2 regions of the Vibrio sp. JC009 genome follow, and region 2 is predicted to be linked to the other one. Evidence: riboswitches for the same ligand, from Rfam matches in the RefSeq annotation. Region 2 holds a riboswitch; the other holds the start of a gene.
What was found. Region 2 has a riboswitch for lysine ahead of L3Q72_RS04880 (Na+/H+ antiporter NhaC family protein). Riboswitches for the same ligand answer to the same signal wherever they lie in the genome.
Positions count from the first base shown of each region.

Region 1: linked by a shared signal. The riboswitch ahead of lysC (lysine-sensitive aspartokinase 3) and the one ahead of L3Q72_RS04880 (Na+/H+ antiporter NhaC family protein) in region 2 are both predicted to bind lysine.

Region 1 is NZ_CP092106.1:2,982,283-2,986,237, reverse strand. Features, by position in the region: gene L3Q72_RS13275 (serine protease) at 1-304, opposite strand, end outside; gene lysC (lysine-sensitive aspartokinase 3) at 670-2,025, opposite strand; lysine riboswitch at 2,134-2,311, opposite strand; gene L3Q72_RS13265 (PglL family O-oligosaccharyltransferase) at 2,414-3,955, opposite strand, start outside.
Region 2 is NZ_CP092106.1:1,045,736-1,049,690, forward strand. Features, by position in the region: gene L3Q72_RS04875 (ISAs1 family transposase) at 24-1,145, shown strand; lysine riboswitch at 1,351-1,533, shown strand; gene L3Q72_RS04880 (Na+/H+ antiporter NhaC family protein) at 1,635-3,230, shown strand; His leader region at 3,348-3,477, shown strand; gene hisG (ATP phosphoribosyltransferase) at 3,524-3,955, shown strand, end outside.

The sequences.
Region 1 (3,955 bases), 1.4 Mb from region 2:
TAGTGTCAGTATCGACAGCGGTAACTGCGTTACTGTTGCTTGTATCAAAGGAGTCAAATACACAGTGAGCCGCAGTTGCAACCCAGCCCGAGCTGATAAGGACACCGCCACAGATAAAGGCGTCGCCGCTGTACAGTGCCACCATCCATGGGTATTCACGGGAAGAGTCATCGCCGCCGATAATATAGGCGGTGGCCTCTTCAGCGTTTGCCTGAGGGGGCAGAATTAAAAACAGCTGTGCCAGCAAAAGAAATAGCATCCGGCAGCTTTTACTGACTGACTTTTGTTCTCTTACTTTTTTCATCACTTTTGTACCTGCGCTACTGGGCCTGAGAGTTAGATAATCACTCCTGGCTAAGTTGAATTTAATGCTTATAGCGGAAGGGTATCATCGCCCCAGAGTGGTACGTGAAAATCTCCTTATTTGTCTCAAAATCTCCATAATCATAAAAAACACCCCGGCGAATCGGGCCGGGGTGTTTTGTAGCTTAATACCAATACCAGTAATTAGCTGTTCAGTGATTGCGCAGGAAAAATCGCTAAGAGCAAGGCAAAATTTGCAGTAACTAGTGGATCTAATTACAAAAATTTTAACGCAGCTATTAGCGATTTTAACAAGCAAGGATGAACAGATAATTGCTGGGATTGGTATAAGCTCTGACTGAAAGATTAATCTTCAAACAGCTCTTCATGCAGCATCTGCACCGCTCTTCTTGCCTCTGACTCTTCAATCAGGAAGCAAAGGTTATGTGCACTTGCGCCATAGCAGATCATTTTCAGGTTAAAGTCTTCCAGCGTACCAAACACCTGTTTTGCGTAGCCACGTGCTTGACTCATGTTATTACCGATAAGTGCAATAAGAGACAGTCCGTGCTCAACATCCACGGTACACAGTGCTTCCAGCTCTTTTTGTGCTTCTTCCGGTAGCTGAGGTGCGCCGCCGGCAGTATTAGTCTGATCCAGAGTCAGAGAGACACTGATTTCTGAAGTGGTTATCAGATCCACAGAGATTTTGTGCTTAGCCAGAATCTGGAATACTTCAGCCAGGAAGCCGTAGGCCTGGAACATATTTGCGCTGCGAAGCGTGATCATCGTCTGGTTGCCGCGAAGCGCCACTGCGCGGAATAGTGGTGAGCTGTCTGCTTCCTGACGAACCCAGGTGCCGCCTTTTTCCGGCTCTTTTGAAGAGCCGACAAACACCGGAATGTTGTGGCGTAGTGCTGGCACCAGTGTAGAAGGGTGCAGGATCTTTGCACCGAAGTTTGCCATTTCAGAGGCTTCGCTAAAGCTGATCTCCGGAATTGGAGAGGCTTTTGGTGCGATACGCGGGTCAGTGGTATAGATACCCGGAACATCTGTCCAGATTTCAAGACCACTTGCTTCCACCGCTTCTGCAATCAGAGCGGCGCTGTAGTCACTGCCGCCACGGCCAAATGTTGTGGTCGCTCCGTCTTCGTCGGAACCAATAAAGCCTTGAGTGATAACCACATCGTTTGCCTGGCACAAAGGAACAAGCTGCTCTTTTGCAAGCTGAGAGATGGTTTCAAGCTGTGGCTCAGCCTTACCAAAGGCGCTGTTTGTGCGCATAACATCGCGGATATTAAAGCGGGCGGCTTTCATTCCGCGCTCTTTCATAATCTGAGTCAGAATGTGAGTCGACATACGTTCGCCATAGGCAACGATATGGTCAGTCAGCTTTTCACTTGCCTGGAAAGAGGCCGCTTCACCAGCAGATGCAACGGATTTCAGCAGGGATGCTATCGCTTCTCTGGTCTCTTCCGGCTCTTTTAGCTGATCAATCACGCTGTAGTGGATGTTTTCCAGGTGATTAACGATCTCCTGGCGGCGGTTTTCTTCCTGCACACCGTTTGCCAGTTCAACCAGCAGGTTGGTGACTCCGGAACAGGCACTGCTTACGACAAGCTTGGTTGCCGGGTTACTTTCGACAACAGCTGCACAGCGGCTCATGGCTTCAAAATTGGCGACACTTGTGCCACCGAACTTAGCTACATTGAATGCGCTCACGGCATTTCTCCCAAAACTTCTTTGATACAAAAACGTGCTACTTTTTCTAGCGATATTATTTTGAAGAGAGATTCATTTAGAGCAGAGGAGATGCATAGGTAGGATGCGTACCTCAGAAGCCCTTCACCAAGTTTGTTTGGTGACAGTTAGCAGGATTCAGCCTGACTAACCGACAAACATTCACCAACAATGAATATTCATCTCGGCATTACTCCCCATCAGCGGTAAGTTTTGGAGTTGTGGCTCCACTTAACACCTGCCTGGGTAATGCTCCTCTTCTGTATTGCCTTTTATTGAACGTTTTTAAGCCATGAAAGTCAATTGGAAATATGAATGTTTAGTGAAAAAAAATTCATCAACTTTTATCTCCAGGCTTTAAGCCGGCCGACTATCGGTCATCTGGATCCGATAATCCCTGCATCTTATCATCAGCAACCAGCACTTTTATTGCCACATTGGAAAAATCGATTTCAGGGAACAGGAATTTTGCCTCGGCTCTGATCTGTTCTGCTTTACTATGCTCACCGATTCCCTGATAAGCCAGGATCAGATTGCTGTAAAGTGCAGGGCGGGGTACCTGCTGAATAACATCAAGTGACCACTGAATATACGGCTTGATCAAAGAGGGTTCATTTCTGTAAAGCCCTATATTCAGATAAGTGCTGTAGATATCCCAGTCAAATCTGTGCTTCCAGATCCCTGCATTGGTTACCTGCTCCAGAATATCCGGGTCCCTTGAGCCCGGCTTTTCAAACTGGGTCAGAACATAATTAGTATGCAGATTGGTGATCAGGAAGCTGCTTGCAATTATCGGAAGAAGCAGGCTGGTTATCCGGAAATTAAAGCGGGTGAAGCGGGTAAAGTTGTAGGTCTTGTATCTGGCTCCCCGTTGATCCAGCCAGAACAGAAAGATGACAAATGAAATCCAGTGAATAGCTGAATGATAAAACGGATATTCCAGCTGACTGTGAATGAGTATTGGCAGGAACAGGCCAAATATAGCTAGCCGGGTTCCTTTTCTGACCGAGAGCAGTTTAGCCAGGACAAAAATGACCGCCAGAGAAATACCAAGCAGAGGGACAATACCACCTTCAACCGCCCAGTAAAGCAACTCGTTATGCGGATGGTCCATTGAAGGGTACCCGGCAGGGTAACTGGAATTTAACTGATGTTGTCTGGCAGTATACAGAATGTATTCAGGTTCAAAGCGCCCGTAGCCGTAACCGGTAAAGGGCTTCTCGATAAACATATCCACAGTCTGCGGGAAGGTGAACTGCCGGGGGCTGTCAAAAGAGACCTTGTTAGTGATCTGCTCGCCACCTCCGGAGGTAAAGCCAATTATAACGCCCAGTCCGACTCCCGCGGCAACGGAAGCAATCCAGCCGGTAAGTCGTTTTGTGGTTGAAAAGCGGTACAGGTAGCGAATCATACACAGAACGCCAAGGCCGGCGCCAAGCCAGCCTGTTCTTGATGCCAGCAGAATCAGTAGTGGAGAGGTGATCAGCGGCATCAGATAAAGCAGGGATGTTCTTGATAATTTCTGTCCGTACTTCTGCTGCTGCCGGGCAAGAAGGTATCCGGATAGCACCAGTCCTGTGGCCAGGAAACTGGCCATGACATTGGGCTGCTGGAATATCCCGTAGGGGCGGGACAGTTCTGGGTTGAAACCTAGCAGGTTTCCTTTTTCCAGCAAGAAATATTGTACATAACCGAACAGGGCTTCAATCACTACGGCGACCACAATAAACCAGAGCAGCCTCTGCTTATGCTGGTTGCTGAGTGAAAATTGCTGGAAGGTAAAAAACAGAAGCCAGCCAGCCCATAAACCGAGAAGCCGGCCGGTGCTATTGTCAGGTGAAGCGTTGGTATACAGAACCGGAAGCGTCATAATTGCACAACTGATCAGAAGAGCCAGCGTCAGCTTGGTATA
Region 2 (3,955 bases):
ACTCTCCTTTTAGGGAGAACACCATGCACATTGACCACTTCAAAGAACATTTTCAACCAATAACCGACCAACGTCAGAGTGCAAAAGTTACTTATTGCCTATTTGATGTCCTGTTTGGCTCATTGTGTGCGGTAATAGCAGGTGCTAAAGGTTGGTTTGATATTCGAGAATACATTCTTGGGCATCATGACTGGTTTAAACGTAATGGATTGTTTATAGAAGGTATTCCCGCCGACGATACCATCGCTCGAATTATCTCCACTATTGAACCTGAACAGTTTCATGAATGTTTCGTCAATTGGATGTCATCGGTACACACGCTGACAGAAGGTCAAGTGGTAGCTATTGACGGAAAAACGCTTCGTGGATCATACAACCGCGAAGATAGAGCCAGCACCATCCATATGATTAGTGCGTATGCTTCCTCAAATAAATTGGTGCTTGGACAGCTCAAAACCGATCAAAAAAGCAATGAGATAACAGCGATCCCAGAGCTGATAGAAATGCTTGATATCAAAGGAGCTTTAGTCACGATTGATGCAATGGCATGCCAGACCAAAATAGCCAAAGCCATTGTAGACAAAGGTGGAGATTACTTACTTGCAGTAAAAAGTAATCAAGGGAAACTCCGAAAAGCAGTGGAAAATGCCTTTTCAGCTCAGCGGGCTAATATGCCAGAGACAATCTCCTTAGAAAATGGACACGGACGTATTGAATCTCGTCAATGTTATGTCTTTGACAGCAAAGATCTTGGAGGTAATTTCTCACGCTGGAAAGGCCTGAAAAGTATCGTAATGGTTGAGAACTTCCGCCTTGAAAAAGGAAAAGCGGTTGACCTTGAATATCGTTACTACATCAGTTCCAAGGCTCTTAGCGCAGAGCAAGCCTTAGCAGCGGTAAGAGAGCATTGGGGCATAGAGTCCATGCATTGGGTTCTTGATGTCAGTATGGGTGAAGACGCCTGCCAGATATATAAAGATCATGGTGCAGAAAACTTATCTTGTCTGCGTCATATGAGCCTGAATATGCTTCGTGCTGAACCGACAAAGGTGAGCATTGTTGGAAAACAAAAGCGATGCATGATGAATACATCAATGCTGGAAACCGTTTTAAATGCAGGTTTTAGTCAGGTGGCGAAAAGCTGAGCACTCATGCGGTTGCCCTGTTGATCAGTCCCTTTCATTGATTTCATGAAATAGTGCTTAAATAGTCATTTAGAATGCAAAACTATTGAGTTTCGTGAAATTGATCGAGTTTTATCTTGCAATGCGCATTTGGATCAGTAGAATCGCCGCTACCTAATTCAGTTTGAAACTGGTTTGAGTAAACTTTATTCAAAATCAGTCAGAGAACTGACGTAGAGGCGCAGTCTTTATCAGTAACTACTGTTGGGGTGATACCAATGAATAGTAGTGAAAGGAATGATTGCCGAAGTGAACCTGTATATCAAAGCGGTTCGCTGGGGTTGCATTGAATAAGTGCAACACTGCCATAGTCTATTTTATTGTTAAACTATGGAGCGCTACTGTAGGGTTGGGTGAAGTGTTCGCTTCCCTTTCGCTTGTTCAACTTAAATTACCGTTTTGGGTAATTTCACTGCAGTAGATCTCTAACCTGAAAGGTTTTTGAAGATCATGAATTTAATCGATTTTGCTTCCTCACCGTTATCGGTGCTGCCGCCACTGATTGCCTTAACGCTGGCAATAATTACGCGTCGCGTTCTGCTTTCTCTGGGGATTGGTGTTGTCCTTGGTTCTCTGCTACTGGCAGATTATTCTTTCTTTAATGCTGCTGCATATATTGGTACCACCGTTAAAGGTGTATTTATTGAAGATGGTGGTATTAACTCATGGAATATGAGTATCGTCGCATTTCTTTTATTGCTGGGCATGATGACTGCTCTGCTTACTCTTTCCGGCGGTACAAGAGCGTTTGCTATTTGGGCACAAGCGCGGGTAAAAAGTAAAAGAGGCTCTAAGCTACTGGCAGCATTCCTGGGCGTATTTATTTTTATCGACGACTATTTTAATAGCCTGGCTGTTGGTGCCATTTCCCGTCCTGTTACCGATAGATATAATGTATCACGCGCGAAACTGGCCTATATTCTGGATTCCACCGCTGCGCCTATGTGTGTATTAATGCCGGCATCGAGCTGGGGCGCATATATCATGACGATCATCAGTGGTATTTTAGTTACTCATGGGCTGGACCAGTATTCTGCTATCGGCGCTTATATTCGCTTAGTGCCAATGAACTTTTATGCCGTATTTGCTCTATTAATGGTATTTGCCGTTGCCTGGTTCCAGATTGATATTGGCTCTATGCGCACGCATGAACAGAAAGCAAGTAAAGGCAATGAAGTTAAATCTGACGATGATAATGAGTTAGCGCATGAAATTAACGAAGAGCTGGATATTGTTGAAAGCGAACACGGCAGTGTATTTGACCTGATTGCGCCAATTTCGGCGTTAATTATTGCTACCGTTATTTTTATGCTGACTACGGGCGGCGATGCGCTTGCTGAGTCTGGTAAAGAGTTCTCACTTTTAGGCGCATTTGAAAATACTGATGTGGGTAAGTCTCTGGTTAATGGTGGATTAGTTGGTTTATTTATTGCGTTATTAACGGTGCTAAAACAAAAACTTCCACTTTCAGATATAGCTAAAACTATCTGGATTGGTGCAAAATCTATGTTAGGCGCAATTTTAATTCTAATATTTGCCTGGTCTATCGGTTCTGTTATCGGTGATATGAAAACAGGTACTTATTTATCATCGCTTGTTCAGGGCAATATTAATATTCAGTGGCTGCCGGTTATTTTATTCCTGCTGTCTGGCTTGATGGCATTTGCTACCGGTACTTCATGGGGTACATTCGGAATTATGCTGCCAATTGCCGGTGATATGGCAGGTGCTACAGATTTATCTATGATGCTGCCAATGCTTGGCGCGGTTCTGGCTGGTTCTGTATTTGGTGACCACTGTTCGCCAATTTCTGATACCACCATTCTTTCGTCGACTGGTGCACGCTGTAATCATATCGACCACGTGGCAACTCAGCTTCCTTATGCACTGTCTGTGGCACTGGTTTCATGTATTGGTTATGTGGTACTGGGAATGTCTGGTTCGGTTTCCATTGCATTCGGTGCTGCGCTGGCTTCGTTTGTTGCTATTTGCTTTGTCTTTGCTGCTGTGTCTAGGGCTGGTTCTGCAAAAGCAGTTCGCGTGTAATTTTCAAGATAAATGAAAAAACTCTAAATTTTCTGTTGAAAAATGTTAACGCGTCCGCTAGTGTGGAACACAAGAAAACGGAGCTGAAAAACTTATGCGTAATTTTGTAATGAACATTCATCATCACCATCATCCTGAGTAGTCTTTCGGGAGATGTACGCATGCCCGGGAGACAGTCTCCCGGAGTTTAAGTCAGATACATCAGATTTGAACCCTCGGGAGATAACACTTCCGGGGGTTTTTCAGTTTTACAGCAACTTATTATACGAATATCTAGAAACAGGGAATTAGCAATGCCAACACAACGACTAAGAATCGCAATCCAGAAAAAAGGCCGTCTAAGCAAAGAGTGCCAGGAACTACTAAAAAAATGTGGTGTTAAGTTTAATCTGATGGGTGAGCGTCTGGTTGTTCATTCTGAAAACATGCCAATCGATCTGCTGCTGGTTCGTGATGACGATATTCCGGGTCTGGTAATGGATGGCGTTGTTGACCTTGGCTTTATCGGTGAAAACGAGCTGGAAGAAGTGCGTTTAGACAGAATCGCACTAGATGAGCCAAGTGAGTTTGTTGCACTTCGCCGCCTTGACTTTGGTGGTTGCCGTCTTTCTATCGCCGTTGATAAAGACGCAACTTATAACGGTCCTCAGGATCTTGCAGGCATGCGTATTGCGACAACTTATCCGCACCTTCTGAAAGCTTATATGGAAGAGCAGGGCGTTGAT